3 regions of the Methylobacterium sp. D53M genome follow, and region 3 is predicted to be linked to each of the others. Evidence: predicted binding sites of a transcription regulator. Region 3 holds the regulator's gene; each other region holds the start of a gene.
The links. The regulator PhoB, encoded in region 3, activates phosphate uptake and scavenging genes when phosphate is short. The targets are predictions, from matches to a motif close to TGTCATNNANCTGTCAT.
Positions count from the first base shown of each region.

Region 1: the regulator PhoB is predicted to act here: its motif matches at 6,121-6,137, upstream of ACLBYG_RS20185 (inorganic phosphate transporter).
Region 2: the regulator PhoB is predicted to act here: its motif matches at 7,658-7,674, upstream of ACLBYG_RS03085 (CorA family divalent cation transporter).

Region 1 is NZ_JBKFAL010000015.1:124,050-134,254, reverse strand. Features, by position in the region: gene phnE (phosphonate ABC transporter, permease protein PhnE) at 1-626, opposite strand, end outside; gene phnE (phosphonate ABC transporter, permease protein PhnE) at 623-1,504, opposite strand; gene phnD (phosphonate ABC transporter substrate-binding protein) at 1,520-2,446, opposite strand; gene phnC (phosphonate ABC transporter ATP-binding protein) at 2,565-3,413, opposite strand; gene ACLBYG_RS20200 (chloramphenicol acetyltransferase) at 3,528-4,148, opposite strand; gene ACLBYG_RS20195 (DUF1045 domain-containing protein) at 4,141-4,827, opposite strand; gene ACLBYG_RS20190 (ceramide glucosyltransferase) at 4,853-6,001, opposite strand; gene ACLBYG_RS20185 (inorganic phosphate transporter) at 6,187-7,815, shown strand; gene ACLBYG_RS20180 (hypothetical protein) at 7,905-8,156, opposite strand; gene ACLBYG_RS20175 (MucR family transcriptional regulator) at 8,160-8,567, opposite strand; gene ACLBYG_RS20170 (MFS transporter) at 9,044-10,205, opposite strand, start outside.
Region 2 is NZ_JBKFAL010000001.1:649,306-659,510, reverse strand. Features, by position in the region: gene ACLBYG_RS03110 (DUF6460 domain-containing protein) at 18-371, opposite strand; gene ACLBYG_RS03105 (alpha/beta hydrolase) at 647-1,603, shown strand; gene ACLBYG_RS03100 (ligase-associated DNA damage response DEXH box helicase) at 1,600-4,197, shown strand; gene pdeM (ligase-associated DNA damage response endonuclease PdeM) at 4,239-4,952, shown strand; gene ACLBYG_RS03090 (methyl-accepting chemotaxis protein) at 4,962-6,422, opposite strand; gene ACLBYG_RS03085 (CorA family divalent cation transporter) at 6,631-7,617, opposite strand; gene groES (co-chaperone GroES) at 7,829-8,119, shown strand; gene groL (chaperonin GroEL) at 8,191-9,831, shown strand; gene ACLBYG_RS03070 (hypothetical protein) at 9,932-10,205, opposite strand, start outside.
Region 3 is NZ_JBKFAL010000010.1:114,332-124,536, reverse strand. Features, by position in the region: gene pstS (phosphate ABC transporter substrate-binding protein PstS) at 1-793, shown strand, start outside; gene pstC (phosphate ABC transporter permease subunit PstC) at 879-1,856, shown strand; gene pstA (phosphate ABC transporter permease PstA) at 1,869-2,759, shown strand; gene pstB (phosphate ABC transporter ATP-binding protein PstB) at 2,782-3,597, shown strand; gene phoU (phosphate signaling complex protein PhoU) at 3,707-4,426, shown strand; gene phoB (phosphate regulon transcriptional regulator PhoB) at 4,549-5,244, shown strand; gene ACLBYG_RS16280 (protein-disulfide reductase DsbD family protein) at 5,424-7,580, opposite strand; gene ACLBYG_RS16275 (aminopeptidase P family protein) at 7,717-9,555, opposite strand; gene ACLBYG_RS16270 (hypothetical protein) at 9,694-9,948, shown strand; gene rmf (ribosome modulation factor) at 9,949-10,137, opposite strand; gene ACLBYG_RS16260 (50S ribosomal protein L11 methyltransferase) at 10,188-10,205, opposite strand, start outside.

The DNA.
Region 1 (10,205 bases), on a different contig from region 3:
GGGATCAGCCCGAAGCGGATGCGGTGGAGCGCCGAGCCGCCCGAAGCGACGACGCCCTCGCCGGCCCGCTTGTCGCAGGTCTCGATCGCCTCCGAGAACAGCTTTCCGAGCGCCCCGAAATCCGAGCACGCGATCGCGAGCGCCCCGGCGAACGGGCCCAGGCCGACGACGTTGATCCAGATCAGCGCCCAGATCAGCACGTCGACCGAGCGCATCACGTCGAGGCCGCGGCGGACCGCGAACCGCGCGAACGGGTTGGGCACGACGTTCCGCGCCGCCAGGAACGCCACCGGGAAGGCGAGGATCGCCGCCGTCAGCGTGCCCAGGAAGGCGATGCCGAGGGTCTCGCCCAGCGCGTGCAGGAAGGTCCAGAATTGGCCCTCCGGCGATGGCGGCAGCATCAGCACCGCGAAGGTGCCGAGCCGCCCGAGCCCGTGGAGGATCCGCGCCACCGAGAAGTCGAGGCGCCAGTAGCCGAGCGCCGCGAGCCCCACCAGGACGACGAGCAGGGCGGCGAGCCGCGCCCGCCCCGGCCAGTCGGCGCGGAACTGCGCGGGGTAGCGCGCGCGCAGGCGGCCGAGGTCGGCCCGGGCCGCCGCCCGCAGGGTCTCGGGACGCGCGCTCATCGGGCGTGCTCCGCGCCGATCAGGCGGTGGCGGACCCGCTCGGTGACGAGGTCGATGCAGAAGACGGTCAGGATGATCAGCACGAGGATAGCGCTCACGTCCGCGTAGTAGAAATTGCGGATCGCCACGAGGAATTCCTGGCCGATGCCACCGGCGCCGACGAAGCCCATCACCCCGGCGCCGCGCACGTTGATCTCGAAGCGCAGCAGCGCGTAGGAGGCGAAGTTCGACAGCACCTGCGGCAGGACCGCGAAGCGCACCGTCTGGACCCAGGTCGCGCCCGAGGCCGACAGGCCCTCGACGGGCCGCATGTCGATGTTCTCGACCACCTCGGAGAACAGCTTGCCCAGCGCGCCCGTGGTGTGGATCGCGATGGCGAGCACGCCCACCATCGGGCCGAGGCCGAAGGCGATGACGAAGATCAGCGCGAACACGACCTCGGGGACGGTGCGGCACAGTTCCAGGAGGCGCTTGGCGCCGACGCGCAGCACGCGCGACCGCACGAGGTTGGCGGCGGCCACGAAGCTGAGGGCGAAGCCCGCCAGCCCCCCGAGCAGCGTCCCGAGATAGGCCATGAGCAGGGTCTCGCCCAGCAGGCCCAGCCATCTGGGCAGGCCCCAGTACCAGGCGCGGACGTCCTCCAGCGGGTGCTCGAGGCTGATCGGCGGCAGGATCTGCTGGATGTAGGCGGTGAACTTGCCGATGTTCTCGGCGAAGACCAGCGGCCGCACCTCGGCGATCAGGCCGGCGACCACGGCGAGCGCCGCCACCAGGGCGAAGCCCGCCAGCGTGCGGCGGCGGGCCTCGCCGGTCGCCGCCGCGTAGAGGCCGGAGAGGGCGGCTGCCCGCTCCGGCGACAGGGGTGTCAGGCCGCGCAAGGCGGCGGCTCCGGATCAGGACTTTCGGCGCTGCTCGTCGTTGAACCGCAGCATGTCGATGATCGGCTGGTAATCCTTGAGGGTCACCGGCGTGAGATCCTGGTCCTTGCCGTCGGAGAGCCGGTCGAAGGCGGCCTTGTCGGCCTTCGGCAGGGCCACGAAGGCGTCGCGGATCTTGGCCTTCAGGTCGTCCGGCAGGCTCGCCAGCACGGCGAAGGGCCCCTCCGGCAGGAAGTCGGACTTGAACACGACCCGGAAGTCCGACTGCTGCATCGGCGTGCCGTCGGGCTTCTTGAGCATGCCCTTGGCGGCCATGCGGGTGACCATCGTGTCGGTCTCGGAATTCCACAGGTTGGCGGCGGCGTCGGCCGTGCCCTGGGTGAGCGCCAGGACGGCGTTCTCGTGGCTGCCCGCGTAGAAGGTCTTGCCGAAGAAGTTCTCGACGTCGTAGCCGGCCCGCTTCAGGAAGAAGCGCGGCGCCTGGTTGCCGGAGGTGGAGTTCGGATCGACCAGCGCGAGGTTCTTGCCCTTGAGATCCTCGACGGTCTTGTAGGGGCTGGAGGCCAGCACGTAGACCACCGAATAGTAGCCCGAGGCGCCGGTCTCGTGCTTCTGGTTGACGATCGGCTCGATCTTGACGCCGGTCATCACGGCCCGGGCGAAGGAAGCCGGCCCGTACCACGCGATCTGGATGTTGCCGGCGCGCTGGCCCTCGATCACCGCGGCGTAGTCGCTCGCCACCCGCAGCTTCACCGGCACGCCGAGGGTCTTGGTCAGGTAGGCGGTGAGCGGCGCCCAGCGGTCGGCGGTGCCCGAGGCGTTCTCGGCCGGGATCACGCCCAGCGTCAGCTCCGGATACTGGGCCTTCCAGTCCTGGGCGGCGGCCGGCAGGCCGAGGAGGGCGAGGGCCGCGGCGGCGGCGAGGGTGCGTCGGGTGATCATCGGGTCGTCCTTCGTGGCGTCGGCGAGGTTCGGCCGGCCGGAGGCCGGTCGGGCGTTTCCAAGACGGTGCACTTTGGCGGTGCGCTCTGGCGGTGCTTGTTGGGGCCCGGGGCCCGGATCAGGCGCCGAGGGCGGCCTCGCGGACCGGCCGCGCCGGCACGTGACCGGGCCGGCCCGGCATCGCGGCCCGCTGCTCCGCCTCGCGCTGCGCGGAATCGTCCAGCACCTCGCCGGCCTCCAGGCCGTAGAGCCGGCGCGCCACGTCCTCGGTGAGGTCGAAGGGGCCGCCCTCGAACACGACCCGCCCGGCCGCGAGGCCGACGAGGCGGTCGCAGTAGGCGCGGGCGAGGTCGAGGGAGTGCAGGTTGCACAGCACCGTGATGCCGTAGCGCCGGTTCACGTCGGCGAGCGCGTCCATCACGAGCCGCGTGTTGCGCGGGTCGAGCGAGGCGACCGGCTCGTCGGCGAGCAGGATCTCGGGTTCCTGCACGAGGGCGCGGGCGATGGCGACGCGCTGCTGCTGGCCGCCCGACAGGCCGTCGGCCCGCTGGCCGGCGAACTCGCCCATGTCGAAGCTCTCCAGGGCGGCGAGGGCCATGGCGCGGTCCTCGGCGGACCATTGCCGGAGCAGGGCGCGGTGAGTCGGCACGTGGCTGAGGCGCCCCATCAGCACGTTGGTCATGACGTCGAGCCGGCCGACGAGGTTGAATTGCTGGAAGATCATGGCGCAGCGGGTGCGCCACTCGCGCAGCGGGCGGCCGCGCAGGGTGGTGACCTCGCGGCCGTCGTGGAGGATGCGCCCCGAACTCGGATCCGCCAGCCGGTTGATGAGGCGCAGCAGCGTGGACTTGCCGGCACCGGACCGGCCGATCACCCCGACGAAGCTGCCGGGCTCGATCCGGAGCGACACGCCGTCGACGGCGCGTCGGTCGCCGTACTGGCGCGTGAGATCCTCGATAACCAGCATGCCACCATCCGCCGGGGAACGGCCGCACGTAGACGCCGGTTTGACGACGATTGGATGACGTATTCGGAACGATTATATTTGCCGGCGCAGCATCTCGGCTTTTCGATAGCCGACTTAATCTTCGTGGCGCTCCAGGAATGCTTCGATGGGCAGTCCGCGGAAATCCGGCAGCGCCCGGCGCAGGCGCTCATGGTCCCAGTCCCACCACGCCAGGCGGGTCAGACGGTCCGCGACCACCTCGGTGAAGCGGCGCCGGACCGGCCGGGCGGGATTGCCGACGACGATCGTGTAGGGCTCGACGTCGCGGGTGACGATGGCGCCCGCCCCCACCACCGCGCCGGTGCCGATCGTGCGCCCGGGCAGGACGACCGCGCCGTGGCCGATCCAGACATCGTGGCCGATCGCCACCGGGCTCGCCCGGCGCCGGTCGAAGAAGGCGGGCTCGTCCGATTCCTCCGGCCAGTAGGCGCGCGCCCGGTAGGTGAAGTGCGCCTGCGACGCCCGCTCCATCGGGTGGTTGCCGGGATTGATCCGCACGCTGGCGGCGATCGAGCAGAACTTGCCGATCGCGGTGTAGATCACCTCGCCGTCCTCACCGATGTAGGAATAGTCGTCGAGGGTCGTCTCGGTGAGGCGGGTGCGGGCGCCGACCTCGGTGTAGCGGCCGAGGCGGCTGTCGACGACCCGGGCGCTCGGATCGAGGGCGGGTTCGAGGCCGAGGGGGCGGTCAACCACGGGTCTCTCCGAAGGGCAGGCGCGCCAGGAGCCGGAACGGCCCCGACCCGTCCTGGGTCAGGAGGCTGACGGCGTCGATCCGCAGGGGCTCCGGTCCCGCGGCGGCGTAGGCCTCGGACAGGCGCCGGTGCCAGAGGTCGCGCTCCGCCTCCGGCAGGGCGTCGGTCAGGGTCATGTGGAAGCGGAAGGCCTCGAACACGTAGGGGTAGCCCCAGCGGTCGAGGAGCGCGCGGCCGCGCGGGTCGAGGCGCTCCGGCCGGCGCTTGGCGCGCTCGGCCTCCGTGAGCGGTGCCCGGAACGGGTCGAGGGCGGCGACGCACTCGGCGGCGAGGAGCCCGAGTTCCGGCGGGGGTGCCTCCGGCACCAGGGCGAGGAACGGCCCGAGGGCGGCGACCCGGAGCGGCCCCACCGCCACCGGCGGGTGCGCGGCCGCGAGGGCGCGGGCGGCGGCGACGAGGTCGGCCTCCCCAGTGCCCGGGGCGAGGCGCAGCGGCGCCTTGAGGGTGGCGTGGAACCCGTAGACCCGCGCGCCCGCCGTGACCGCCGCGAGATCACCGAGCCCCTCCGGATGCGGGACCGGCAGCCCGGTGACGTTGTCGGTGCCGAGGACGGAGCGGCCGAAGGCTTCGAGGCGCGAAGCCCGGGCGGGCAGCCAGTAGAGGGCGTAGCGGCGCGACACGTCAGGGTCTCCGATCGCCGGGCGGTCAGGCCGTCGGCGCGTAGGTGCGCGCGTCGGCGGCCCGCCGGGGGCGCACGTCCATGGCATTGCCCCGCCACACGATGGCGCTCCGCATCCAGGCGCCGACCCAGATCGCCGGGATCAGGGCGTCGCGCGCCAGGAAGGCGGCCAGCGTGCGGGGCGAGCGGTGCCAGCCCGCGCGGGCCGCGAGCCGGTGCTCGGCGGCATAGCACAGGGTGGCGAGGCCGGCAGCGCCCGCCAGGCCCGCGAGGCTTCCGGCCCAGAGGGCGACGAGGAGCGCCGGCAGCAGGACGCCGCTGCCGATCTCGGGGGCGAAGAACAGCGGGAAGGTCACGCGGCGCAGGCGCGCCCAGCGCAGCTGCCGCGACCAGACCTCCCGGAAGCCGCGCGGGCCGAGCGGCTGCTCGAACGGGCTCGCCACGAGGTGGACCCGCTTGCCCGCGGCGCGCACGAGCTTGGTGGCGGCCGCGTCCTCGGCGATCTCGGCCGCCAGTGCCTGGAGGCCGCCCTGCGCCTCCAGGAAGGGCTTGTGCCAGAGCATGCTCTTGCCCTGCGCGAAGCCCAGCCCGAACGCCTCGGCGGCGTATTGCCAGCGCGCCTGCAGGGTGTTCAGGAAGGCGCACTCCACCTCCGCCATGAAGCTGCCCGGGCGGGCGCCGGCCGGGGTGGAGCAGACGAGGCCGGTATCGGCGCGCCACGCCGCCTGGAGCCGCTGGAGGTAGTCCGGCGGCATGGCGACGTTGGAATCGGCGAGCACCACCCAGTCGTGGGCGGCGGCGCGCCAGCCGCGCAGGCAGTTGTTGAGCTTCGGGTTCGCGCTGACGCGCTCGTCGCCGAGGATCAGGCGGGCCGGCACGTGCGGGTGGGCCTCGATCAGGCGCTCCACCATCGGGACGATCGGGTCGGCCGGGTCGGCCACGCAGAAGATCAGCTCGTAGGACGGGTAGTCGAGGCAGAAGCTGCGGAGGAGCATCTCCTCGCTGTAGGCCTCGACCCCGCGCAGGGGGCGGACCAGGGAGACGGGCGCGCCGTCCGGGAACCGCGACGGGCCGTGGTCCCGGCCGAGGCGCCGGGCCGCGACGGCGATGCTGCCGATCTGGACGACGGCCAGGAGCGCGCCGAGGGACAGGGCCGGCACCGTGGCGTCAATCATGCGGATCCCTCGTGCGATCGGGCGAGCGGTCCGGTCCGCTAGCGGCCGGACCGCGTCAGGCGTGTGACAGCGCCGCCCGACGCTCTCGGACACGCTCGCCGACGCGCGGCGTCGCAGGCCGTCACCCAACCGTCACCGCGCGGTTTTAATCCCCGCTCACCACGAAAGATTCCGCGCGAGGGTTCATGTCCGATACCGCCGTGATGCCGTCGGGGGCGGTGGGAGGCCGGAAGGCGGGCGGCCCGCGCCTCGACCACGGGATGCATCTCGGCGGGGTGGTGGCGTTCCTGCTCGTCCTCGTGGCGGGCCTGGGCTACGCGGTGGTGAGCCTCGTCGCGGACATGAACGCGGTCGGGGAGGCGCCCCTGGCCTACGGCGCCTTCGCGCTGCTCGGCCTCGCCCTGCTGATCGCCCTCGCCTTCGAGTTCGTGAACGGCTTCCACGACACGGCCAACGCGGTCGCCACGGTGATCTACACCCACTCGATGCCGCCGCTCGTCGCGGTGATCTGGTCGGGCGTGTTCAACTTCCTCGGCGTGATGCTGTCCTCGGGCGCGGTGGCCTACGCGATCGTCACGCTGCTGCCGGTCGAGCTGATCCTCAACGTCGGCTCGCACGCGGGCTACGCGATGATCTTCGCGCTGCTGCTGGCGGCCATCATCTGGAACCTCGGGACCTGGGCGTTCGGGCTGCCGAACTCGTCGTCCCACGCGCTGATCGGCTCGGTGCTCGGCGTCGGCCTCGCCAACCAGCTGATGAACGGCGGCGACGGCACTGCTGGCGTCGACTGGACCCAGGCGCTCAACGTGTTCAAGGCGCTGCTGTTCTCCCCGGTCTGCGGCTTCGTGCTCGCGGCGCTGCTGCTGCTCGCCCTGAAGGTCACGGTCCGCCGCAGGGACCTCTACGAGGCGCCCGCGGGCGAGGCGCCGCCGCCCCCGTGGATCCGCGGCCTGCTGATCCTCACCTGCACGCTGGTCTCGTTCTTCCACGGCGGCAATGACGGGCAGAAGGGCATGGGCCTGATCATGCTGATCCTGATCGGCGCCGCCCCCACCGCCTACGCGCTCAACCGCACCATGGCGGACGACACGACGCCCGCCTTCGTGCAGGCCTCGACGGCGGCGAGCGCGGTGTTCGCCGCCCGCGCCCCCGGCGCGGCGGTGCCGGACGCCGCCGCCGCGCGCCGGACCGTGACGGAGGCGCTCAAGACCAAGGCGCTGAACACGCCGCCCGTCTACGCGGCGCTGGCGGCGCTCTCGGACGACATCGCCGCCAGCGTGAAGAATTACGGCGCGATCCGCACGGTGCCGGCCGCCCAGACCCAGAACCTGCGCAGCGACATGTACCTAGCCGCCGACGCGGTGCGCGTGCTGCCGGGCGCCGGGGCCGACTTCTCGGAGGCCGACAAGGCCGACCTGAAGCGCTACGCGGGCCTGCTCAACGACGGCACGCGCTACATCCCGGGCTGGGTCAAGGTCTGCGTCGCCCTGGCGTTAGGTCTCGGCACCATGGTCGGATGGAAGCGCATCGTCGTCACGGTGGGCGAGAAGATCGGCAAGACCCACCTGACCTACGCGCAGGGCGCCTCGGCCGAGATCGTCGCCGCCGGCACGATCGGGCTGGCCGAGCTCTACGGCCTGCCGGTCTCGACCACCCACATCCTGTCATCGGGCGTCGCCGGCACGATGGCGGCCAACGGCTCGGGCCTCCAGATGTCCACGGTGCGCAACATGGCGCTCGCCTGGATCCTGACCCTGCCGGCGGCGATCACCCTCGCGGCCGCTCTGTTCTACCTCCTGCGCCACCTGTTCTGACGCGGGTCCGGCCGGACGGGCCAGAGACCGCGCTCCGCCCCCCGACGAAGCGACCCGGTCTCCGGCCTCCCGCAGCGCGCCCCGGCGCTTCAGGAACTCGCCATCGCCCTCACGAAGGCCAGGCAGGTCCGGCGCGCCGCCGGACTGTCGATCGCCACGAAGGCCGAGACGAGGTCGGCCGCCTGGGTCATGGCCGCGTCGGGCCGGTCGGCATCCGGGTAGAAGCTCGCCACCGGCACGTCGAGGATGCCGGCGATGCGGCTCAGGGCGTCGCTCGTGCGCGCCGCCCCCGGGGACGGCGCGCGGTCCCGGGCCGGATCCGCGGAAGCGTCGGGCGCCATCGCTCAGGCCGCCTTGTGGCCGAGTTGGATCGCCCGGGCGATCTCCGAGCGCCGCGCGGCGTAGCCCGGGGCCACCATCGGGTAGTCGGCCGGCAGGCCGTACTTGGCCCGGTACCGCTCGGGGGTGAGGCCGTGCGCGGTGAGGTGGCGCTTCAGGGTCTGGTAGGACCGGCCGTCGATGAAGCTGATCAGGCCGTCCTGCTGGATCGAGGCATCGACCTGCGACTGGCTCAGCCCGACCCCGCCGAACTCCGACGGCGCGCAGCGGAGCACCGCGATCGCCGTGTGCACTTGGTCGATCAGCGCCGGCAGCGCCGTGACCTCGATCGCGTTGCGCGAGACGTAGGCCGCGACGATCGCGCCGACCTTCTCCAGCATGAAGGTTGAACGGTGGTCGGTGAGGTGGTCCATCTGAGACATCGCTGTTCGAGGGCGTCCCGATCCGCATGCCCCGTCTCCGGCGGGCCCGCTCGCGCGGGCTTTGCGGGACGAAACCGAGGCGACGGGCCAGCCGAGGGATTTCTACCTCAAGTTGATTTTACTCCGTTTCTTGAGGTTGCAGATAATATACAATATGAGCGGCCGGCGGTTTGTCCGGTAGCGCGAGGTTTTTTGCTCCGCCGCGCAACCGGCGGCATTCCCGCCATGGTTACTGATACGTTCACTGATTTCGGTCGCTGAGACCGGCGTCTGAACCGGATATCGGCATCGGCCGATCCCGGCGGCGCGCAACCTCGGGGCCCCCGGCGCCGATCCGGGACCGCTCGGTCGCGGTGGTCGCGCGCCTGACCGATCCCGCCCGCGCGGCATGCGGCCACGCCCGTCTCGCCCCGCTCCGGGGCCAGGCGCGACCCGCCGCCCCGGCCGCGCCGGGGCGGCGGTCCATGTCACGCCGCGCGGTCGCTCCGGCGCAGGCTCGCCGGCATGGCGAAGAGCGCGAGCCCGGCGGCGACGAGGCAGAGCACGCCGATCCCGTAGAGCGCGGGCGTCGTCGAGCCGGTGAGATCCTTCACCCAGCCGACCATCACCGGGCTGACGATGCCGCCGAACTGCCCGAGCGTGTTGATCAGCGCGATCCCGCCCGCCGCGCCGACGCCGGTGACGAGCTTGGCCGGCAGGGTCCAGAAGGTCGGGATCGACGCGACGATGCCGGCCCCCAGCAGCGCCAGGGCGAACATCAGCGGCACGATGTGCTTGTCGAACAGGCCGGCGCCGAAGAAGCCGAGCGCGGCCGCGATGGCGAGGCCGGCGACGAATTTCGGCCGCTCGCCCGAGGCGTCGGACAGGCGCCCGATCACCACCATGCTGATCGCCCCGCAGATGTAGGGGATCGCCGTCAGGAAGCCCACCGAGGCCGCCTGCCCACCGCTCGCGGTCTTGATCAGGTCCGGCCCCCAGAAGTTCAGGCCGTACGAGCCGATCTGGAGCAGGAAGTAGATCAGCGCGATCATCAGGAAGCCGGGCTGCTTGATCGCCCCGATCAGCGAGTGGTCGCCGATGTCCCGGTTGTGGTGTGCGATCCGGCTCGACAGGAGCGCCTTCTCGGGCTCAGACAGCCAGCGGGCATCGGCGATCCGGTCGTCGAGGCGCGTCAGCACGAGCATTCCGAGCACGAGGCAGGGCAGGCCGCCGGCCAGGAACAGCCATTGCCAGCCGGCGAGGCCGCCGACGCCGTTGAGGCCGCCGAGGATCAGGCCCGCCACCGGCGCCCCGAAGATCCCCGAGAAGGCCGAGGCCACGAACATGAACGAGGTGATGCGGCCGCGATGCGAGGCCGGGAACCAGATGGTCAGGTAATAGAGGATGCCCGGCGCGAAGCCCGCCTCCATGGCGCCGATCAGGAAGCGCAGGGCGTAGAAGTGCCACTCGCTGCGGATGAAGATCATCAGCGCGGTGGCGATGCCCCAGGAGATCATGATCCGGGCGATCCAGCGCCGCGCCCCGACCCGGTAGAGGAACAGGTTCGAGGGCACCTCGAAGATCACGTAGCCGACGACGAACATGCTCGCGCCGAGCCCGTAGGCGACGTTGCTGAAGCCGAGGTCGCTC
Region 2 (10,205 bases), on a different contig from region 3:
ATCGGCCCCGGACCCTCTCAGCGGGAGACGGCGAACAGGCGCGCGATCAGCCAGAGCGGCACGACGACGATCGCCCCGGCGACGATCCAGCCGCCGAAATCGTGGAGCGAGGCGAGCCCGACCTCCACCAGCGCCCGCGCCGAATCGTAGACGTGCCAGAACAGCCGCCCCGGCGTCAGGCCGAGCATCGACATGAAGGCGCCGACCAGCACCGACAGGAAAAGGAGCCGCAGGAACACGCCGGCCGGCGAGCCGCCGAGGAACCGCCGCAGGGCGGAGGGGCGCGACCGGTAGCTGTCCGCGCCGTAGGGGGCGTTCGGCGGGGCGCCCTGCTGATAGCCTTGCCGGCGCCGGTCGTGATCGACGAGCATTGCGTCCTCGTGAAGCCTCAGGGCCCTCGGATCGGCGACGAAGCGGGCGGAACCGTGACCGGCACACCACACCGCGTCGAAACCCGAGCGCGGATCAGGCGTTGGCGGGTTTCTCGCGCGCCGTGCAGATGGCAAGCGGCGTCGCGCGCGCCAAGATGCCGGACGGGGTGGACTACGCCGCGGGACTCTCGCGGCGCGGCCTCGGCCAAAGGGAGAACTCCCGGGAACCGGGATTGGTGTGAGAGGCTCTGAGTGCCGACGGGACCATACGCACGATGATCGACCACGCCCTGTTCGACCCGGCGACGATCGATCCCGAGACGCTCCGGCTCAACGCCGAGATCGTCGCGGCGCACGCCGCGCTGCCCGATCCCTGGTCGCTGCCGATCGCCGAGGTGCGCGAGCGGCGCCGTCTGGGCACCAAGGCGGCGCCCGCCATGCCGCACAGCGCCCGGGCCGAGTGGCTGACGATCGACGGGCCCGGCGGCCCGCTCAAGCTCCGCGTGGTCCGGCCCAAGCCCGGCACGAAGCTGCGCGGCGCCTACCTGCACATCCACCGCGGCGGCTGGGTCTGGGGCTCCGCGGACGAGCAGGATCCCTGGCTGGAGCGCATCGCCGACACCTGCGGCTTCGTCGCGCTGTCGGTCGAGTACCGCCTCGCCCCCGAGCACCCCTATCCGGCGGCGCTGCTCGACTGCGAGGCCGCGGCCCTGTGGCTGGCCGGTCCGGGCAAGACCGAGCTCGGCATCCACGCGCTGACCATCGGCGGCGAGTCGGTGGGGGCGCACCTCGCCGTGATGGTGCTCCTGCGGCTGCGCGACAAGCACAACCTGCCGCGGGCCTTCCGGGGGGCCAACCTCAACGCCGGCTTCTTCGATCTCGGCCTCACACCGTCCGTGCGGAACTGGGGCGAGGAGCGGCTGGTCGTGAACACCCGCGACCTGACCAAGTTCGCCGACGGCTACGTCCGGGAGGGCATCGACCGGCGCCGGCCGGACGTGTCGCCGATCTACGCCGACCTGAAGGGTCTGCCGCCGGCCCTGTTCACCATCGGCACCGCCGACCCTCTTCTCGACGACACGCTGTACATGTCGGCGCGCTGGGCGGCGGCGGGCAATGGCGGCCACACGGCGATCTATCCCGGCGGCTGCCACGTCTTCGCCCGCTACCCGAGCCCGATGAGCGAGCGGGCGCTGGAGCTGATCGACCGCTTCCTGATGGCGCTCGCCTGAGCGACCCGTCCGAGATCCTGCCGGAGCGGTTCCGCGCCTGGTTCGCCGGGCGCGGCTGGGCGCCCCGATCGCACCAGCTCGATCTCCTGCGGATCGCCGGCGCCGGCCGCTCTGCCCTGCTGGTGGCGCCGACCGGGGCCGGCAAGACGCTGGCCGGCTTCCTGCCGAGCCTCGTGGCCCTCGCCGAGCGTGGCCCCCAGCGGAAGGCGGCGGGCCTCCACACCCTCTACGTCTCGCCCCTGAAGGCGCTCGCGGTCGACATCGCCCGCAACCTGGACGCGCCGATCGCCGAGATGGCGCTGCCGGTGCGCGTCGAGACCCGCACCGGCGACACCCCCGCCCACAAGCGCACCCGCCAGATCAGCCGGCCGCCGGACATCCTGCTGACCACGCCCGAGCAGCTGGCGCTGCTGATCGCCCATCGCGAGGCGGCGGAATTCTTCTCCGGATTGCGCTGCGTGGTGCTCGACGAGCTGCACGCGCTGGTGACCTCGAAGCGCGGCGACCTGCTGTCCCTGGCGCTGGCGCGGTTGCACCGGCTGAGCCCCGGCCTCGCGGCGATCGGGCTGTCCGCCACGGTGCGGGAGCCGGACGAGCTGCGGAAATACCTGGTGCCGCAGGGGCCGCTTCCCCCTCCTCCCGCCGCGCGCGGGGACGGCGCGGCCGATCCTGACGCGTCTCCTCCCCCACCCCGGCCCTCTCCCGGACGGGACGGGGAGCCCGTCGTGCCGCCCATGGCCGATCTCGTGACCGTCGCCGGCGGCGCGAAGGCGGACCTGCGCATGCTCGATCTCGGCCGGGCGCTGCCGATCTCCGGCCACACCGCGTGGCACTCGATGCCGGCGATCTACGACCTCATCCGGGAGCACCGGACCACGCTGGTCTTCGTGAACACCCGCCTCCAGGCCGAGTACACGTTCCAGGAGCTGTGGCGGCTCAACGACGACGCCCTGCCGATCGCGATCCACCACGGCTCGCTCGACGCCCAGCAGCGCCGCCGGGTCGAGGCCGCGATGGCGGCGGGCCAGCTCCGGGCGATCGTCTGCACCGCGACCCTCGACCTCGGGATCGACTGGGGCGACGTCGACCTCGTGGTCAATGTCGGCGCGCCGAAGGGGGCGAGCCGGATCATGCAGCGGATCGGCCGGGCCAACCACCGCATGGACGAGCCCTCGAAGGCCTACCTCGTCCCCGGCAACCGCTTCGAGATGCTGGAGTGTCAGGCGGCCCTCGACGCCGTCGAGGAGGCCGCCCAGGACACGCCGGACGCCCGCCAGGGCGCCCTCGACGTCCTCGCCCAGCACGTCCTCGGAATGGCCTGCGCCGACGCCTTCGACCCCCTCGACCTCTACGACGAGATCGTCTCCGCCGGGCCCTACGCCGGCCTGACCTGGGAATCGTTCGAGCAGGTGGTCGATTACGTCGCCACCGGCGGCTACGCGCTGCGCGCCTACGAGCGCTTCGCCAAGATCCTGCGCGGGCCGGATGGGCTCTGGCGGGTGCGCGATGCCCGCACCGCGCAGGCCTATCGGATGAATGTCGGCACCATCGTGGAGGCGGCCCGGGTGAAGGTCCGCCTCGGCCGGACCCTGCGCGGCAAGCCCGGCACGGTGCTGCCGAAGACCGGCCGCGTGCTCGGGGAGATCGAGGACGAGTTCGCCGAGACGCTCACGGTCGGCGACACCTTCCTGTTCGCCGGCGAGACCCTGCGCTTCGAGGGACTCGCCGAGGACGAGTGCCTTGTCACCCGCGCGCCGGCCGGCACCGATCCTGCGATCCCGTCCTACGCGGGCGCGAAGTTCCCGCTCTCGACCTTCCTGGCCGCCCGGGTTCGCGCGCTGATCGCCGACCCGTTCGAGTGGGACCGCCTGCCCGAGCAGATCGGCGCCTACCTGCTCCAGCAGCGCCGCCGCTCGGTCCTGCCGGGCGAGCGCGACCTCCTCGTAGAGACCTTCCCGCGCGGCAAGCGCTACTATCTCACCGCCTTCCCGTTCGAGGGCCGCCTCGCCCACCAGACGCTGGGCATGCTGCTGACCCGGCGGCTGGAGCGTTCCGGCCTGCGCCCGCTCGGCTTCGCGGCCAACGATTACGGCATCGCCATCTGGTCGACCCGCGACGTCTCGGAGCGCGCCGCGATCGATCCGGACTTCATCGGCGACCTCTTCGCCGTCGACATGCTGGGCGATGATCTTGAGGCGTGGCTCGACGAATCCGCGATGATGAAGCGCACCTTCCGGCAATGCGCGGTGATCGCCGGCCTGATCGAGCGCCATCACCCGGGACAGAAGAAGTCCGGCCGGCAGGTCACGATCTCGACCGACCTGATCTACGACGTGCTGCGCAAGCACCAGCCCGACCACCTGCTGCTGCGGGCCGCGCGGCAGGATGCGGCAACCGGACTCCTCGACGTGAGGCGCCTCGGCATGATGCTAGAGCGCATCCAGGGGCGAATCATCCACAGGTCTCTCGACCGGGTCTCGCCGCTCTCCGTGTCCGTGATGCTCGAGATCGGGCGCGAGCGGGTCTATGGCGAGGGCGCCGACGAGATCCTGGCCGAGGCCGAGGCGGAGCTTCTCCAAGAGGCTCTGTCCTGACCGTCGATCCGCCCTCCCCCGACGACACCGAGGATGCGATCTTGGCGGCCGGCCTGAGACTCGAGAAGACTCCCAAGCACCCCACCCTGCAGCTCGCGGGGGAGACCCTGGTGCTCGACCTCTGCGGCGGCCTCTGGCTGCCGGAGCACCGGACGCTGATCGTGTCCGATCTCCACCTGGAGAAGGGCTCGTCCTACGCGGCCCGCTCCGGCCAGTTCCTGCCGCCCTACGACACCCGGGAGACGCTCGCCTGCCTGCACGAGGCGGTGGTGCGGCACGATCCGGCCCGGGTGGTGGCGCTGGGCGATTCCTTCCACGACGCGCGCGGTCCCGAGCGCATGGAGCCGGGCGACCGCGCCTTGGTGGCGGCCCTGCAGGAGGGCCGGGACTGGGTCTGGATCGCCGGCAACCACGACGCGGCCGTGAACGAAGGCGTCGGCGGCCGCTACGCGGACGCGCTGACGCTCGGCGGCCTCGTCCTGCGCCACGAGCCGAGCCCGGAGCCCGTGCCCGGCGAGATCGCCGGCCATCTCCATCCCTGCGGGAAGGTGGCGATGCGCGGGCGGGCGGTGCGCCGCCGCTGCTTCGTCACGGACGGTACCCGCCTCGTCATGCCGGCCTTCGGCGCCTACGCCGGCGGCCTGAACGTCCGCGACCGGGCGATCGAGAGCCTGTTCCCCGACGGCTTCACCGCCCATCTCCTCGGGGACGGGCGGGTCTTCGCCATCGGCCGAGCGCAGCTCGCCCGGGACTGAGTCGCCCGATCAGGCCGTCTTCATGAACCGGATCACGCTCTCCGACAGGCTCGTCGAGTGGCCGGCGAGGCTCTCGGCGATGCCCTGGACCGTCTGGGCGAGCTGACCGGTGGCGTTGGCGGCCTCGGAGACGCCGCCGATATTACCCGCCATCTCGTGGGTCGAGACCGCCTGCTCCTCGACGGCGCTCGCCATCGCCAGGGTGAGCTTGGACAGTTCGTCCACCGCGGCCGTGATCATCTCGATGGCGCCGACCGCCTCGCCGGTCGCGCTCTGGATCGCCGAGACCTGCTGCGTGATCTCGCCGGTCGCCTTGGCGGTCTGCTCGGCGAGCGCCTTCACCTCGGAGGCCACCACGGCGAAGCCGCGCCCGGCGGCGCCCGCGCGGGCCGCCTCGATCGTGGCGTTCAGGGCGAGCAGGTTGGTCTGGTCGGCGATCGACTTGATCATGCCCACCACCGCATCGACCTTGCGGGCGTTCTCGGCGAGCTGGCGCATGGTCGCGTCGGTGGTCCCCGCCTGGGCGGCGATCTGCTGCGCGCGCTCCGAGACCCGCCCGACCTGGCCGGAGATCTCCTGGATCGCGCCGTTCATCTGCTCGGAGTTCGACGCGACCGACGACGCCTTGTGGCGCGCGGATTCGGCCGACTGCATCAGGCCCACGGCCGAGCTCTGCATTTCCTGGATGGCGGAGCCGACGGCCTCGACGACCCGCTTGACGTCGGTCTCCATGTTCACCTGCGCGGTGACGACCGCCCAGGTCAGCATCGGGCCGAGGTACTGCCCCTTCTCGTCGTTCACGGCCGTGACCCGCAGGTTGAGGGTCTCGGGCCCGACCTTGATCTTGGTGCTGTGCGGCAGCCGGCTCGCGTCGGCCAGCATGGTGCGCTGGTGGCTGGGGTTCTTGTGGAAGATGTCGAACGAGCGGCCGAGCATGTCGTCGACCTTCACCGGCAGGTGCTGGTCGATCGTGCCGAGCGTCTTGCGCGACGTAGCGTTCATGTAGTCGATCTTGAAGTTGTCCTTCAGATCGGCCGTCATGACCGCCACCGGAACGTTGTCGATCATCGTCAGGAGCCGGTTGATCTCCTTCTTCTTCGCCGAGATGTCCGCGGCGAACTTGACGACCTTGATCGGCTTGCCGCGCGCGTCGAGGACAGGATTGTACGTCGCCTCGAGCCAGACCGAGTCGCCCTCCTTGTCGAGGCGCAGGAACTCGCCCGTGACGTACTGGCCGTCCTTCAGCTTGCTCCAGAACGCCGCGTAGTCGGCGGACTCGGCGTAGCTCTTGTCCACGAAGATGCGGTGATGGCGGTTCTGGACGTCGCTGAGGCCGTATTTCATCAATCGCAGGAAGTTCTCGTTCGCGTGAAGGACCGTTCCGTCCATCGAGAACTCGATGATCGCCAGCGAGCGGTCGAGCGCGTCGATCTTGGCCTGGGCTTCATTGAAAACAGTGCGATTGAACATGGTACGGCTCGCGTTCCCCCGGCGTGGGGTGTAGCCTCACAGCGTTAATGAATCCCTTATTCTGGCATTCGTCCAGTTTAAGAGTTGCCTGACGGAAATCGAATGCTTGGAGCGCCGCGCCGTCTGTGCGTCCGTAACCGGATCGATGCCATCGTCGAGATTGCATCTAGATGTAAACTTAGTCAGTGCCGAACCGTACTTGCGAATATCAGAACCAGCCGCGCATGCGAAAGTATACGATCGGCGCGACCGCGCTGATGAGGATCAGGCCGAGCGCGTAGGGATATCCGAGCGCCCAATCCAGCTCGGGCATGTGCTTGAAATTCATGCCGTAGATCGACGCGATCAGCGTCGGCGGGACGCCGACCACCGAGACGACGGTGAGGACGCGGAAGACGTTGTTCTGCTCGATGGTGATCAGGCCGAGGGCCGCGTCGAGCAGGAACTGCACGTTCTCGGCGAGCCGCGTCTCGAACTCGTCGAGGGATTCGATGTCCCGCTTGATCGTCTCGAAGCGCGCATCCTCCGGCAGGCCGAGGCTGTCGCAGGCCGCGGCGACGAACGGGATGATCCGTTCGAGCCCGAGCAGGCTCGACCGGATCTTGCCCAGAACCTTCCCGCGGTTGCTGATGCCGCGCAGGATCCGGCGCAGGGCGAGGTCGCGGCGCCGGGGCGGCGGGCTCTCCAGGCGCCGCCGCTCGGCACCGCGGACGTCGAAGTCGAAGATGCGGGTCGAGAGCGTGTCGAGTTCGGAGCCCATATCCTCGAGGGCGTCGGCGAGGCTGTCGACCAGTTCCTCCAGCACGACGAGGAAGATCTCGCTCGGCGTCGTGCTGCCGTCGCCGTCGGCGATACGCTTCGCGGATGCCTCGAAGGCGCGCAGGTCGTGGAAGCGGATCGTGACGAGGTGATCCTTGGTCAGCAGGAAGCCCAGCGGCTTCAGCTGCGACGCGCTCTGCTCGAACGTGATCATCGGGGTCGAGAGCGAGAGGCCGCCCTTCACCCGGCGCAGGCGGCTCGACGTCTCGACTTCCGAGAGCGCCGCCCGCGACGGCACCCGCAGTCCAGTCGCGGCCTCGACCGCCGCGGCCTCCTCCGGCGTGGGGTCGTTCAGGTCGAGCCACACGGTGTCGCGCGCGATCGGGCTGCCGGGTCGCAGCGCCACCGGGCCTTCGGGTCCGTGCAGGCTCAGCATGAGAGCGCGTTATCCATGAGGGGGAACGGGGCCGCCGGCGCGTCATCGCACCGTCGCGCGGGGGTGCGACAGCCTTGACTCGGAACCCGCCCGCGCCTATCTCGCGGCCGTCTTTGGCACTCGCCGAGACAGAGTGCTAACAGTCGAGTTTGCGAGCGGTCCCGCCGGCCGCATCAACGCCAACTCAAGACCTGAAGCAAGAGGGCAGCTCATGAAGTTCCGTCCGCTGCACGACCGCGTGGTCGTCCGTCGCATCGAGAGCGAAGAGAAGACCAAGGGCGGCATCATCATCCCGGACACCGCCAAGGAGAAGCCGCAGGAGGGCGAGGTCGTCGCCGTCGGGCCCGGCGCCCGCGACGAGCAGGGCCGCGTCAACGCGCTCGACGTCAAGGCCGGCGACCGCGTCCTGTTCGGCAAGTGGTCCGGCACCGAGGTCAAGATCGACGGTCAGGACCTCCTGATCATGAAGGAATCCGACATCATGGGCGTCGTCGCCCTCTGATCGGATCACCCGTCACCGCCCTTTGAGGCCGTCCCGGACTCGGGGTTCAATCACTAGCTAAGAGGCACACAATGGCAGCGAAAGACGTTCGTTTCTCCGCCGACGCCCGCGATAAGATGCTGCGCGGCGTCGACATCCTCGCCGACGCGGTGAAGGTGACGCTCGGCCCGAAGGGCCGCAACGTCGTGATCGAGAAGAGCTTCGGCGCCCCGCGCATCACCAAGGACGGTGTGACGGTCGCCAAGGAGATCGAGCTCGCCGACAAGTTCGAGAACATGGGCGCCCAGATGGTGCGCGAAGTGGCCTCGAAGACCAACGACATCGCGGGTGACGGCACCACCACCGCGACCGTGCTGGCCCAGGCCATCGTCCGCGAGGGCGCCAAGTACGTCGCCGCCGGCATCAACCCGATGGACCTGAAGCGCGGCATCGACCTCGCCACCCAGGCGGCCGTCAAGGACATCACCTCGCGCGCCAAGAAGGTCTCGACCTCCGACGAGGTCGCCCAGGTCGGCACGATCTCCGCCAACGGCGACAAGGAGATCGGCGAGATGATCGCCCACGCCATGCAGAAGGTGGGCAACGAGGGCGTGATCACGGTCGAGGAGGCCAAGACGGCCGAGACCGAGCTCGACGTTGTCGAGGGCATGCAGTTCGACCGCGGCTACCTCTCCCCGTACTTCATCACGAACGCGGAGAAGATGGTCGCCGAGCTCGAGGACCCCTACATCCTCATCCACGAGAAGAAGCTCTCGTCGCTCCAGGCCATGCTGCCGGTGCTCGAGGCCGTCGTTCAGACCGGCAAGCCGCTCCTGATCATCGCCGAGGACATCGAGGGCGAGGCTCTGGCCACCCTCGTCGTCAACAAGCTCCGCGGCGGCCTCAAGGTCGCGGCCGTCAAGGCGCCGGGCTTCGGTGACCGCCGGAAGGCGATGCTCGAGGACATCGCGATCCTGACCAAGGGCCAGATGATCGCCGAGGACCTCGGCATCAAGCTCGAGAACGTGACGCTCCCCATGCTCGGCCGCGCCAAGCGCGTGCGCATCGAGAAGGAGAACACCACGATCATCGACGGCGTCGGCGAGAAGTCCGACATCGAGGGCCGCATCTCGCAGATCAAGGCGCAGATCGAGGAGACCACCTCGGACTACGACCGTGAGAAGCTGCAGGAGCGCCTGGCCAAGCTCGCGGGCGGCGTCGCGGTGATCCGCGTCGGCGGCGCGACCGAGGTCGAGGTGAAGGAGAAGAAGGACCGCGTCGACGACGCCCTCAACGCCACCCGCGCGGCGGTCGAGGAAGGCATCGTCCCGGGCGGCGGCACCGCGCTGCTGCGCGCCAAGAAGGCGGTCGCCGAGCTGAAGTCCGAGATCCCGGACGTGCAGGCCGGCATCAAGATCGTCCTGAAGGCGCTCGAGGCCCCGCTCCGCCAGATCGCCCAGAACGCGGGCGTGGAAGGCTCGATCGTGGTCGGCAAGATCACCGACAACACCTCCTCGGAGACCTTCGGCTTCAACGCCCAGACCGAAGAGTACGTCGACATGATCCAGTCGGGCATCGTCGACCCGGCCAAGGTGGTGCGCACCGCCCTGCAGGACGCGGCCTCGGTCGCCGGCCTGCTGGTGACCACTGAGGCGATGGTCGCCGACGCGCCGAAGAAGGACAGCCCTGCTCCGGCCATGCCGGGCGGCGGCATGGGCGGCATGGACTTCTAAGTCCGAGCCATCCGCTGAGACGAAGGAAGGGGGTCGCCGCGAGGCGGCCCCTTTTCTCTTGGCGCCGGCCTGCCGCGGTGGCCCGCGGGGCGCGGGCCGGTCAGAGGCCGCGACGCGACGCTTCGGCCGCGAGACGCGCCCGCACGGTGGCGATCAAGGAGTGCCGGACGCGCTCCGTCGCCTGGAACGGGATATCGAAGTTCAGGCTGTGGTAGATCAGGGACCGGATGCTGTCCTGATCGGGATCGTCCGCGCCTGACTCGATGAAGTCGAGGATCCAGGCATGGATCGCCGCGTGATCGGACGTGTCGGGATCCGTGGCGAGGACCAAGTGGCCGCCGTGAATCCAGTCATCGCGCAGGGTCGCGGACACA
Region 3 (10,205 bases):
CGAGCAGCTGGCCAAGGACGGCCTCGTCCAGTTCCCGACCGTGATGGGCGGCGTCGTGCCGGTGGTGAACATCCCCGGGATCGAGCCCGGCAAGCTGAAGCTCACCGGCGACGTGCTGGCCGACATCTACGCCGGCAAGATCGCGAAGTGGAGCGATCCGCGCATCGCCAAGCTCAATGACGGGCTGAAGCTGCCCGACGCCAACATCACCCCGGTCTACCGCTCCGACGCGTCGGGCACGACCAACATCTTCACCACCTACCTGTCCCAGGTCTCCGAGCCCTGGAAGAAGGAGTACGGCGCGGCCACGACGATCTCCTGGCCGGTCGGTCAGGGCGGCAAGGGCAACGAGGGCGTGACCGCCACCGTCAAGCAGGTTCCGAACGCAATCGGCTACGTCGAGTCGGCCTACGCCAAGCAGAACAAGCTCTCCTACGCCCTGCTGCAGAACAAGGCCGGCCAGTACCCGCAGCCCGACGACAAGGCGTTCCAGGCCGCGGCGGCGAGCGCCGACTGGAAGGCGACCCCGGGCTTCGGCATCTCGCTGACCAACCAGCCGGGCGAGGCGGCCTGGCCGATCACGGCGGCGACCTTCATCCTGGTCCACAAGGACGCCGCCGACCCGGCCAAGTCCGCCGCCGTGCTCAAGTTCTTCGACTGGGCCTACAAGAACGGCGACACGCTCGCCACCGACCTCGACTACGTCCCGCTGCCGGACAACGTCGTCGAACTGATCCACCAGGAGTGGAGGGACGTGAAGGGCAAGGACGGCAAGCCTGTCCTCAACATGTGAGCGTGGCGGGGAGGGGGTGAGAACCTCCTCCCTCGCTTCCGGGAACGCACCGCGCTACCACGCCCCCCTTCGCAGAGAACCGCGGATGCCCGCTTTGACCGAATCGATCGCCCTCGGCCGAACCCGTTCCGCGACCGCGCGGAAGGCGCCGAGCCGGAGCCTCGACACGCTGTTCCGGACCTGCTCGTACGGCGCGGCCCTGCTGGTGCTGCTCGTGCTCGCCGGCATCCTCGGCTCGATCCTGTACGGCGGCTGGCCCGCCTTCCGCGAGTTCGGCTTCGGCTTCCTGACCTCCAGCGCCTGGAACGTCGGGACCGAGCAGTACGGCGCCCTGGTCGCGGTGATCGGGACCGTCGCCTCCGCCTTCCTGGCCCTGCTGATCGGCGTGCCCGTCTCGCTGGGCATCGCGGTCTACCTCACCCAGCTCTGCCCGGGCTGGGCCCGCAAGCCGGTCGCCATGACGATCGAGCTGCTCGCGGCCGTGCCGAGCATCATCTACGGCATGTGGGGCCTGTTCGTGTTCGCGCCGCTCTTCGCGCGCTACATCCAGATCCCGGTCTCGAACCTCGTGGAGGGCATGCCGATCGTCGGCACGCTGTTCTACGCCCGGGTGCCGTCGGGCGTCGGCGTCTTCACCGCCGGGATCATCCTGGCGATCATGATCGTGCCGTTCATCGCCTCGATCGCCCGGGACATGCTCGACCAGATCCCGACCGTGCTGCGCGAGAGCGCCTACGGCATCGGCTGCACCACCTGGGAGGTCGTGCGCCACGTGCTGGTGCCCCAGGCGGCCGTCTCGATCATCGGCGCGATCATGCTCGGCCTCGGCCGGGCGCTCGGCGAGACGATGGCGGTGACCTTCGTGGTCGGCAACGCCAACCGGCTCTCGGCCTCGATCTTCGACCCGAGCTCGACCATCGCGTCGCGCATCGCCAACGAGTTCAACGAGGCGGACGGCCTCCAGCTGAACGCGCTGATGGCGCTGGGCTGCATCCTGTTCGTGATCACCTTCGTGGTGCTCATCATCGCCCGGCTGCTGACGCGCCGCGTCCAGTCCGCCTGAGGAGCGCGCGCGATGGTTTCCTCCAGCACGATCGCCCCGGCCGCCCAGCGCCGCCCCGGCCGCGTCCGCCAGGGACGCCGCGTCGCCGACCGGACCCTGCGCGTCGCCTGCACCGCCGCGACGGTGGTCGGCGCCCTGGTCCTCGGCTCGATCCTGGTGATGCTGATCGTCCAGGGCGTGCGCGGCTTCACGCCGACCCTGTTCACCAACCCGACCCCGGGCCCGGGCTCCGAGGGCGGCGGCATCGCCAACGCCATCCTGGGCAGCCTCGTTCTGACCGGGATCGGCATCCTCATCGCGACGCCGGTCGGCGTCATGGCCGGGACCTTCCTGGCCGAGTACGGGCGCGGCTCGAAGCTGGCCGCCCTGATCCGCTTCCTCAACGACGTCCTGCTCTCGGCGCCGTCGATCCTGATCGGCCTGTTCGTCTACACGCTGATGGTGCGGCCGATGGGCACCTACTCGGGCTGGGCCGGCGGCGTGGCGCTGGCGATCATCGCCGTGCCGGTGATCGTGCGCACCACCGAGGACATGCTGCGCCTCGTGCCCGGCACCCTGCGGGAGGCCGGCGCGGCGCTCGGCGCGCCGCCCTCGACGGTGATCATGAGCGTGACCTGGCGGGCGGCCTCGGCCGGCATCGTCACCGGCATCATCCTGGCCCTCGCCCGCATCGCCGGCGAGACCGCGCCGCTGCTGTTCACCGCGCTCAACAACAATTCCTGGTTCTCGGCCAACCTGATGGGCGGCGTCGCGAACCTGCCGGTGATGATCTACCAGTTCGCCCTCTCGCCCTACCCGAACTGGCAGGGCCTGGCCTGGGCGGGCGCGCTCCTGATCACCACCACCATCCTGGCGCTGTCGATCATCGCGCGCCTCGTGATCAAGCCGCAGGCCTCGCGCTGAGCCCCCTTTCGAGGACACGACGATGAACGCCGCCTCCGCGATCCCCACGGTCGAGCTGAACCGCAACCGCGCCGAAGAGGGCGGCCCCGTGCGGATCGCCGTCAAGGACCTGAACTTCTACTACGGCAGCTTCCACGGGCTTAAGGACGTCAACCTCAACTTCCACGACCGGCAGGTGACGGCGCTGATCGGCCCTTCCGGCTGCGGCAAGTCCACCCTGCTGCGCTGCTTCAACCGGATCTACAGCCTCTACCCGGAGCAGCGCGCGGAGGGCGAGATCCTGCTCGACGGCGAGAACATCCTCAGCCCCTCCGTCGACCTGAACGAGCTGCGCTCGCGCATCGGCATGGTGTTCCAGAAGCCGACGCCGTTCCCGATGTCGATCTACGACAACGTGGCCTTCGGCCTGCGCCTCTACGAGAAGCTGCCGAAATCCGAGCTCGACGGCCGGATCGAGGAATCCCTGCGCAAGGCCGCCCTCTGGGACGAGGTGAAGGACAAGCTCCGGCAGCCCGGGACCGGCCTGTCGGGCGGCCAGCAGCAGCGCCTGTGCATCGCCCGGACGGTGGCGCAGAAGCCGGAGGTGATCCTGTTCGACGAGCCGACCTCGGCCCTCGACCCGATCTCCACCGGCCGCATCGAGGAGCTGATCGAGCAGCTGCGCGACGAGTTCACCATCGTGATCGTCACGCACAACATGCAGCAGGCGGCGCGCATCTCGCAGTTCACCGCCTTCATGTATCTGGGGCAGCTCGTCGAGTTCGGTCCGACCAACCGGATGTTCATGAACCCGACGGAACGCCGCACGCAGGACTACATCACCGGCCGCTTCGGCTAGTCTGCCGGGCCGCTCCGGTCCCGGGACCGCCGCTCGCGTCTCCGGCGCGCCGGCGGGTCCCGCAAGCCTCCCGGAGGGCCGTCCCCGGGACCCCATCGAAGGATCCGCCATGCCCGGCCATATCGTCACCTCCTACGACACCGACCTGGAGAACCTGCGTCGCTCGATCTCGGAGATGGGCGGCGTCGCCGAGAAGATGACCGCGGAGGCGACCGACGCCCTCGTGCGCCGGGACGACACGCTCGCCCAGGCGGTGATCCTCGCCGACAAGCGCCTCGACGCGCTGCAGCGGGACATCGAGGAGCGCGCCGTGCTGCTGATCGCCCGGCGCCAGCCCCTGGCGATCGACCTGCGCGAGACCATCTCGGCGATCCGCGTCTCCGGCGATCTGGAGCGGATCGGCGACCTCGCCAAGAACGTCGCCAAGCGCGTGGTGGCGATCTCCGACCAGGCGCCGGCCCAGAAGATCGTGCTCGGCGTGCGCCACATGAGCGACCTCGCCGAGGGTCAGCTGAAGGACGTGCTCGACGCCTACGGGAGCCGCGACGTCCAGGCGGCCCACGACGTCTGGGAGCGCGACGGCGAGATCGACGCCCTGTACAATTCCCTGTTCCGCGAGCTCCTGACCTACATGATGGAGGATCCGCGCAACATCTCGTTCTGCACGCATCTCCTGTTCTGCGCGAAGAACGTAGAGCGCATCGGTGACCACACCACCAACATCGCCGAGACGATCCACTACCTCGCCACGGGCGAGACGCTGGCGGGTGACCGGCCGAAGAACGACGCGTCGAACTACGCGACCGTGGACGGCGTGCAGGCGCCGTGAGGCGCCGACCCCGGCGCCTTCCTGTGGGCGCGGCCGGGGTCACTCTCCGTGCGGGTTGAGGCGGGGCGGCGCCTCCTGCACCATCCGGGGACCGCCCGCAGAACGAGTCTTCGAACGTGAGCATGCAAGTCCTGATCGTCGAGGACGAGGAGGCCCTGAGCACGCTGCTCCGCTACAACCTGGAGGCCGAGGGCTTCCTGGTGGATTCGGCGGCGCGCGGCGACGACGCCGAGCTGCTCCTGGCGGAGCGGATCCCGGACCTCGTCCTGCTCGACTGGATGCTGCCCGGCCTCTCGGGGATCGAGCTGTGCCGCCGGATCCGGGCGCGCCGGGAGACCGAGCGCCTGCCGGTGATCATGCTCACCGCCCGGGGCGAGGAGGGCGACCGCGTCCGCGGTCTCGGCACGGGCGCCGACGACTACATCGTCAAGCCGTTCTCGGTCCCGGAGCTGCTCGCCCGGATCCGCGCGCTCCTGCGCCGGGCCAAGCCAGCCCACGTCTCGGACCGGCTGGCGGCCGGCGACCTGGAACTCGACCGCACCGGCCACCGCGTCCGCCGCGGCGGCGAGGAGCTGCATCTGGGCCCCACGGAGTTCCGGCTCCTGGAATTCCTGATGCTGGCGCCGGGCCGGGTCTTCTCCCGCGAGCAGCTCCTCGACGGGGTGTGGGGCCACGACGTCTACATCGACGAGCGCACCGTCGACGTCCATGTCGGGCGGCTGCGCAAGGCGCTGAACGGCCCGCGCCAGACCGACCCGATCCGCACGGTCCGCGGCTCCGGCTACGCCTTCGACGAGACCTTCTCGCTGGAGGCCTGAGGCGGCCTCACGGGCCGTCCGGATAGGACTTCGCTCCGGCGCACCGTCATCGCGAGCGCAGCGAAGCGACCCAGGGCGGCGGGACGCCGGTGCGCGCGGCGCTGCTGGGTTGCTTCGCTCCGCTCGCAAAGACGCTGGGACGGGCCCGCGAAGATTCGCGCGTCCCGGCCTCCAGGGACTCAGCGCGCCAGCGCCGCGCTCCGGCCCGAGGCGGCCGGCACCGCCTCCAGCGCCGCCAGGACCGTCCCCTCGGTGAGGATCTGCGGCAGCACCTGGGGCTCCCCCGTCCCGGTATAGAGCAGGTAGAGCGGGACGCCGCTGCGCCCGTGCTTCTCCAGGAGGCGGGTGATCTCGGGGTTCTGGTTGGTCCAGTCGCCCTTCATGTAGGTCACGCCGCGCTCGGCCATCGCGGCCCGCACGGCCTTCGTGTTGAGCGAGGTCGCCTCGTTGACCGCGCAGGTGATGCACCACGCGGCGGTCATGTCCACGAAGACGGGGCGGTGCGCGTCGACCAGGGCGTCGAGGCGCGCCTGCGTGAACGGCTCGATCCCGTCGGCGGCGGCCTGCGCGGCCGGCGCGGCGCGGTCCCGGGGCAGGGTGACGGCGAGGGCCCCGACGGCGATCAGCGCCAGCGCCGCGGCGGCCTGCGCGACCCGGCCGGCCCGCGGCGGGGCGGCGCGGCCGTGCTCCCAGGCCCAGGCGGCGAAGCCCACGAGGACGAGGCCGATCAGCGCCGCCAGCAGCCCGCGCGGGTCGACCTGCTGCGCCAGCACCCAGATCAGCCACGCCACGGTGGCGTAGACCGGGAAGGCCAGCACCTGCTTGAGGGTCTCCATCCAGGCGCCCGGCCGCGGCAGCGCCCGCAGGGCCGGCGGCCAGAGGGTCAGGAGCAGGAAGGGCAGGGCGAGGCCGAGGCCGAGGCTCGCGAAGACGGCGAGCGCCACGCCGGCGCTCTGGGTCAGCGCGAAGCCCACCGCCGAGCCCATGAACGGCGCCGTGCAGGGCGTCGCCACCAGGGTCGCGAGCACACCGGTGAAGAACGAGCCGCTCAGGCCGCCGCGCCGGGTGAGGCCGTCGCCGAGGCCGGCGAGCCGGCCGCCGACATGGACCGCGCCCGAGAGGCTCAGGCCCATCGCGAACAGCAGGTAGGCGAGCCCCGCCACGATGGCGGGCGACTGGAGCTGGAACCCCCAGCCGATCGCGGCCCCGCCGCTCTTCAGGCCGATCAGCGCGGCGGCGAGCGCCAGGAAGCTCGCCAGGACGCCGGCCGTGTAGGCGAGGCCGTGGAGCCGCAGCCGGGCCGGCCCCTCGCCCGCGTGCCGCACGAGGCTCAGCACCTTGATCGACAGGACCGGGAAGACGCAGGGCATCAGGTTGAGGATCAGGCCGCCGAGGAAGGCGAAGGCCGCGGCGGTCGCCAGCGTCAGCGCGTCGAAGTCGGCGGCGGCCGGCGCGGTCGCGGGCGGCGCGGTCGCGGCCGGCGCCGCGGCGGCCGGGAGGACCGGCTCGTCGCCGTACGCGAAGGCGAGCCGGTGGGTCCCGGCGGCGTCGACCGCCTCGACCGTCAGGACGCCGGGCAGCGCGGCGGGCACCGGGTCGGTCGGGCTGCTCCGGGCGAGAGTCAGGTGCAGGCCGGTCCCGTCGACGCTCATCACCTGCGCGGCGGCGTTGTCGATCGCCGTCTCGGCGTAGGGGAAGTACGCGGCGTTCCGGACCGCCTCGGGCTTGAGGCCGGCCGCGGCGAAATCGAGGCGCAGGGTGTCGCCCTGGCTCGACAGGCTCAGGGGCCAGAGCGCCGGCACGGGGAGCGCAGCGCGGGCGCGCGCGAACAGCGCGGCGTTGGCCGGGTCCGGCTCGGCCTTGCCGACCGGCAGGGTCAGGGCGAGATCGGCCGAGCCGGGCACGCACTCGGTCTCGCAGACGAGGTACGTCAGCTTGGCCTGGATCCGCACCGGGTCGGCCGGGTCGAGGCTCGGCGGCGGCGTCACCGGGACGAGGAGCGTGACCTCACCCTCGTAGCCGTAGTTCATGAGGGTCGCGATCGGGATTCGCTCCGGCGCCGGCCACCGGATCGCGCCGGCGCTGAAGCCGGCCGGCAGGGTCCAGGTCACCTCCGGGGGCAGACCGGAATCGCCCGGGTTGCGCCAGTAGACGTGCCAGCCGGGCTTGACCTGCATCCGCACCGCCAGCGTGAAGGGCTGCGCGCCGGCGACCGCGGCGGGCTCGGCCACGAGGCTCGCGCGCACGAGGTCCGCGGGCGTGCGGAACCCCTGTGCCGCGGCGGCCGAGAGGCCCGCGGCGACGGCCAGGATCAGGAGGGCGAGGCGGCGGATCATGCTGTCCCTTCGCGCGCGGGGCGGTCGCGGTTTCACGCGCGGCGTGTCGGGCTCGGCGCGGGCGTTTCCATGGCGTCCGGTCTTACCATGGCGTCGGGTCTTACCACGGACCGCGTTCGGGATCCCTGCGGCCGGCTCACTCCTCGAGCGGCGCCGTCGCCCGCTCGAGCCAGTCGCGCGTCGCGGTGTCGAGCCCGGGCGCCAGGGTCTCACGGACCCTCGCATGATAGGCGTCGATCCAGGCCCGCTCCCCGGGTTCGAGCAGGTCCGGCCGGATCAGCCGGCGGTCGTAGGGAGCGAGCGTCAGCGTCTCGAAGCCGAGCATCGGGCGCTCCCCGCCCGCGATCGCGCGGGCCTCGACCAAGACGAGATTCTCGATCCGGATGCCGTAGGTGCCGCGGGCGTAGTAGCCCGGCTCGTTCGACAGGATCATGCCGGGCTCGAGCGCCACCGTGCCGGTCTTGGCGATCCGCTGCGGCCCCTCGTGCACCGACAGGAAGGCGCCGACGCCGTGACCGGTGCCGTGGTCGAAGTCGAGGCCCGCCTGCCAGAGCGGTGCCCGCGCGAAGGCGTCGATCTGGGCGCCGGTCGTGCCGACCGGGAATACCGCCCGGGCGATGGCGACGTGCCCCTTTAGCACCCGCGTGAACCGGTCGCGCATCTCCGGGCTCGGCGCGCCGACCGCGACCGTCCGGGTGATGTCGGTGGTGCCGTCCGGGTACTGCGCTCCCGAGTCGATCAGGAACAGCTCGCCCGACTGGACCGCCCGGTCCGTGGCGCGGCTCACCCGGTAGTGGACGATCGCGCCGTTCGGTCCGGAACCCGAGATCGTGGGGAACGAGACCTCGCGCAGGTCGCCGCCGGCGGCCCGGAAATCCTCCAGGGCCTCGACGGCGGCGATCTCGGTGAGGCCGCCGGCCGCGGCCGCACCGTCGAGCCAGGCGAGGAAGCGCACGACGCTCGCCCCGTCCCGGACATGGGCGGCGCGGGCGCCCGCGATCTCGGCGGCGTTCTTGACCGCCTTCATGCCGGTGATCGGGTCCTTGCCGACATCGGCCGTGCCGCCGGCGGCCTCGATCTTCTCCTTCACGGCGACAGCGCCGGTGGCCGCGTCGAGGCGGACGCGCGCGCCCGCCAGGGATGCCAGCCCGTCGTCCAGGTCCGCTCGCGGCAGGATCTCGGCGATCGGCGCGAGTTCCGCCCGCAGAGCCGGATCGATGTTCGGAGAGACGAGGTACAGCCGGGCCCGTCCCTCGCGCGGCAGGATGGCGTAACCCAGCGCCAGGGGCGTGTGGGCGACGTCGGACCCGCGCAGGTTGAAGGCCCAGGCCAGGTTGTGCGGGTCGGAGATCACCAGGGCATCGCAGCCGCCCTCGGCGAGCGCCGCCCGGATCCGGCCGAGCTTGTCGGCGGCCCCCTCGCCGCACAGCGCGTCCGGATGGACCACCACCGGACCGGCCGGCGGCCGCGGCCGACCGGCCCAGACCGCGTCGACGAGGTTCGGCACCGCCCGCACGGTCCCGCCGGCGCGGGTCACGGCCCGCTCCAGGCGCGCCAGACCGTCCGGGGTGTGCAGCCAGGGATCGTAGCCGAGCACCTGATCCCGCCGCAGGTTGGCGCCGACCCAGGCCTCCGCCGTCGACTCGGCGAGCGGCACCACCGTGACGAGGCCGGTATCGACCTGCTCGGGCGCCTGCAGGGTGTAGCGCCCGTCGACGACCAGCGCCGCGGACTCCATCAGGATCACGGCCGTGCCGGCCGAGCCGGTGAAGCCGGTGAGCCAGGCCAGCCGCTCGGCGTCGGCGGGAACGTATTCCGACTGGTGCTCGTCGGCCCGCGGCACGACGAAGCCGTCGAGTCCGGTCTCGCGCAGCGCCGCCCGCAGGGCCTCGATCCGCTCGGCGCCCTTACGGTGGCTCGGGTCGTCGAAGCTCTGGAAGCGCTGGCGCTGTCGGGACGGACGGGTCTCGGTCATGCGGCGAGCCTAGCGCCCGCCGCTCCCGCATCGCAACACCCTGTTGTCATGAGAAAGAGGTTGGTCAGAGGTCGGTTGCGGTGCTTAAAGATCGTTAGCAATCTTATCACGCCGCGGATTTTCGCTTATTACTCAGACATGCCACGCCGCGTTTACTACCGGATCAGCGACAGACCCGACGGCCGCTTCGACGCCGTCGTGACGATCGAGCCCGACACGGTCGTCCGCCGCGACGGCTTCGATTCGCTCGCCGAACTCGAAGAGTGGATCGACGGCCTGCGCGCGCTGATGGCGGCGCTCGGCGCGCCGGTGTCGCAGGGGGATGCACCTGGGTCGCCGGCCGAGACCGCGGGCGCGCCGGACCGGCCGGGCCGGCTGCGCACCGCGCGCTGATCAGCCGTCCGTGATCGGCAGGTCCGGCGCCCGGTCTGCGGGTGCCCCATCGTAGCCCTCGATCCAAGCCCGGCGCGCGGGCGAGTCGGCCGGATAGGGGCAGGCATCCTTGGGCCGCCCCTGCGCCCGGGCGCGAGCGCCCTCGGCGATGGGGTCAGCGGGCGGATCGTGGAGCGACGTCTGGCTCATGGCCGGACAACACGCCGGCGGACGGGGAGTTCGGGGCGATGCCGCGCGGGTCAGCGCCGCGGACGCTG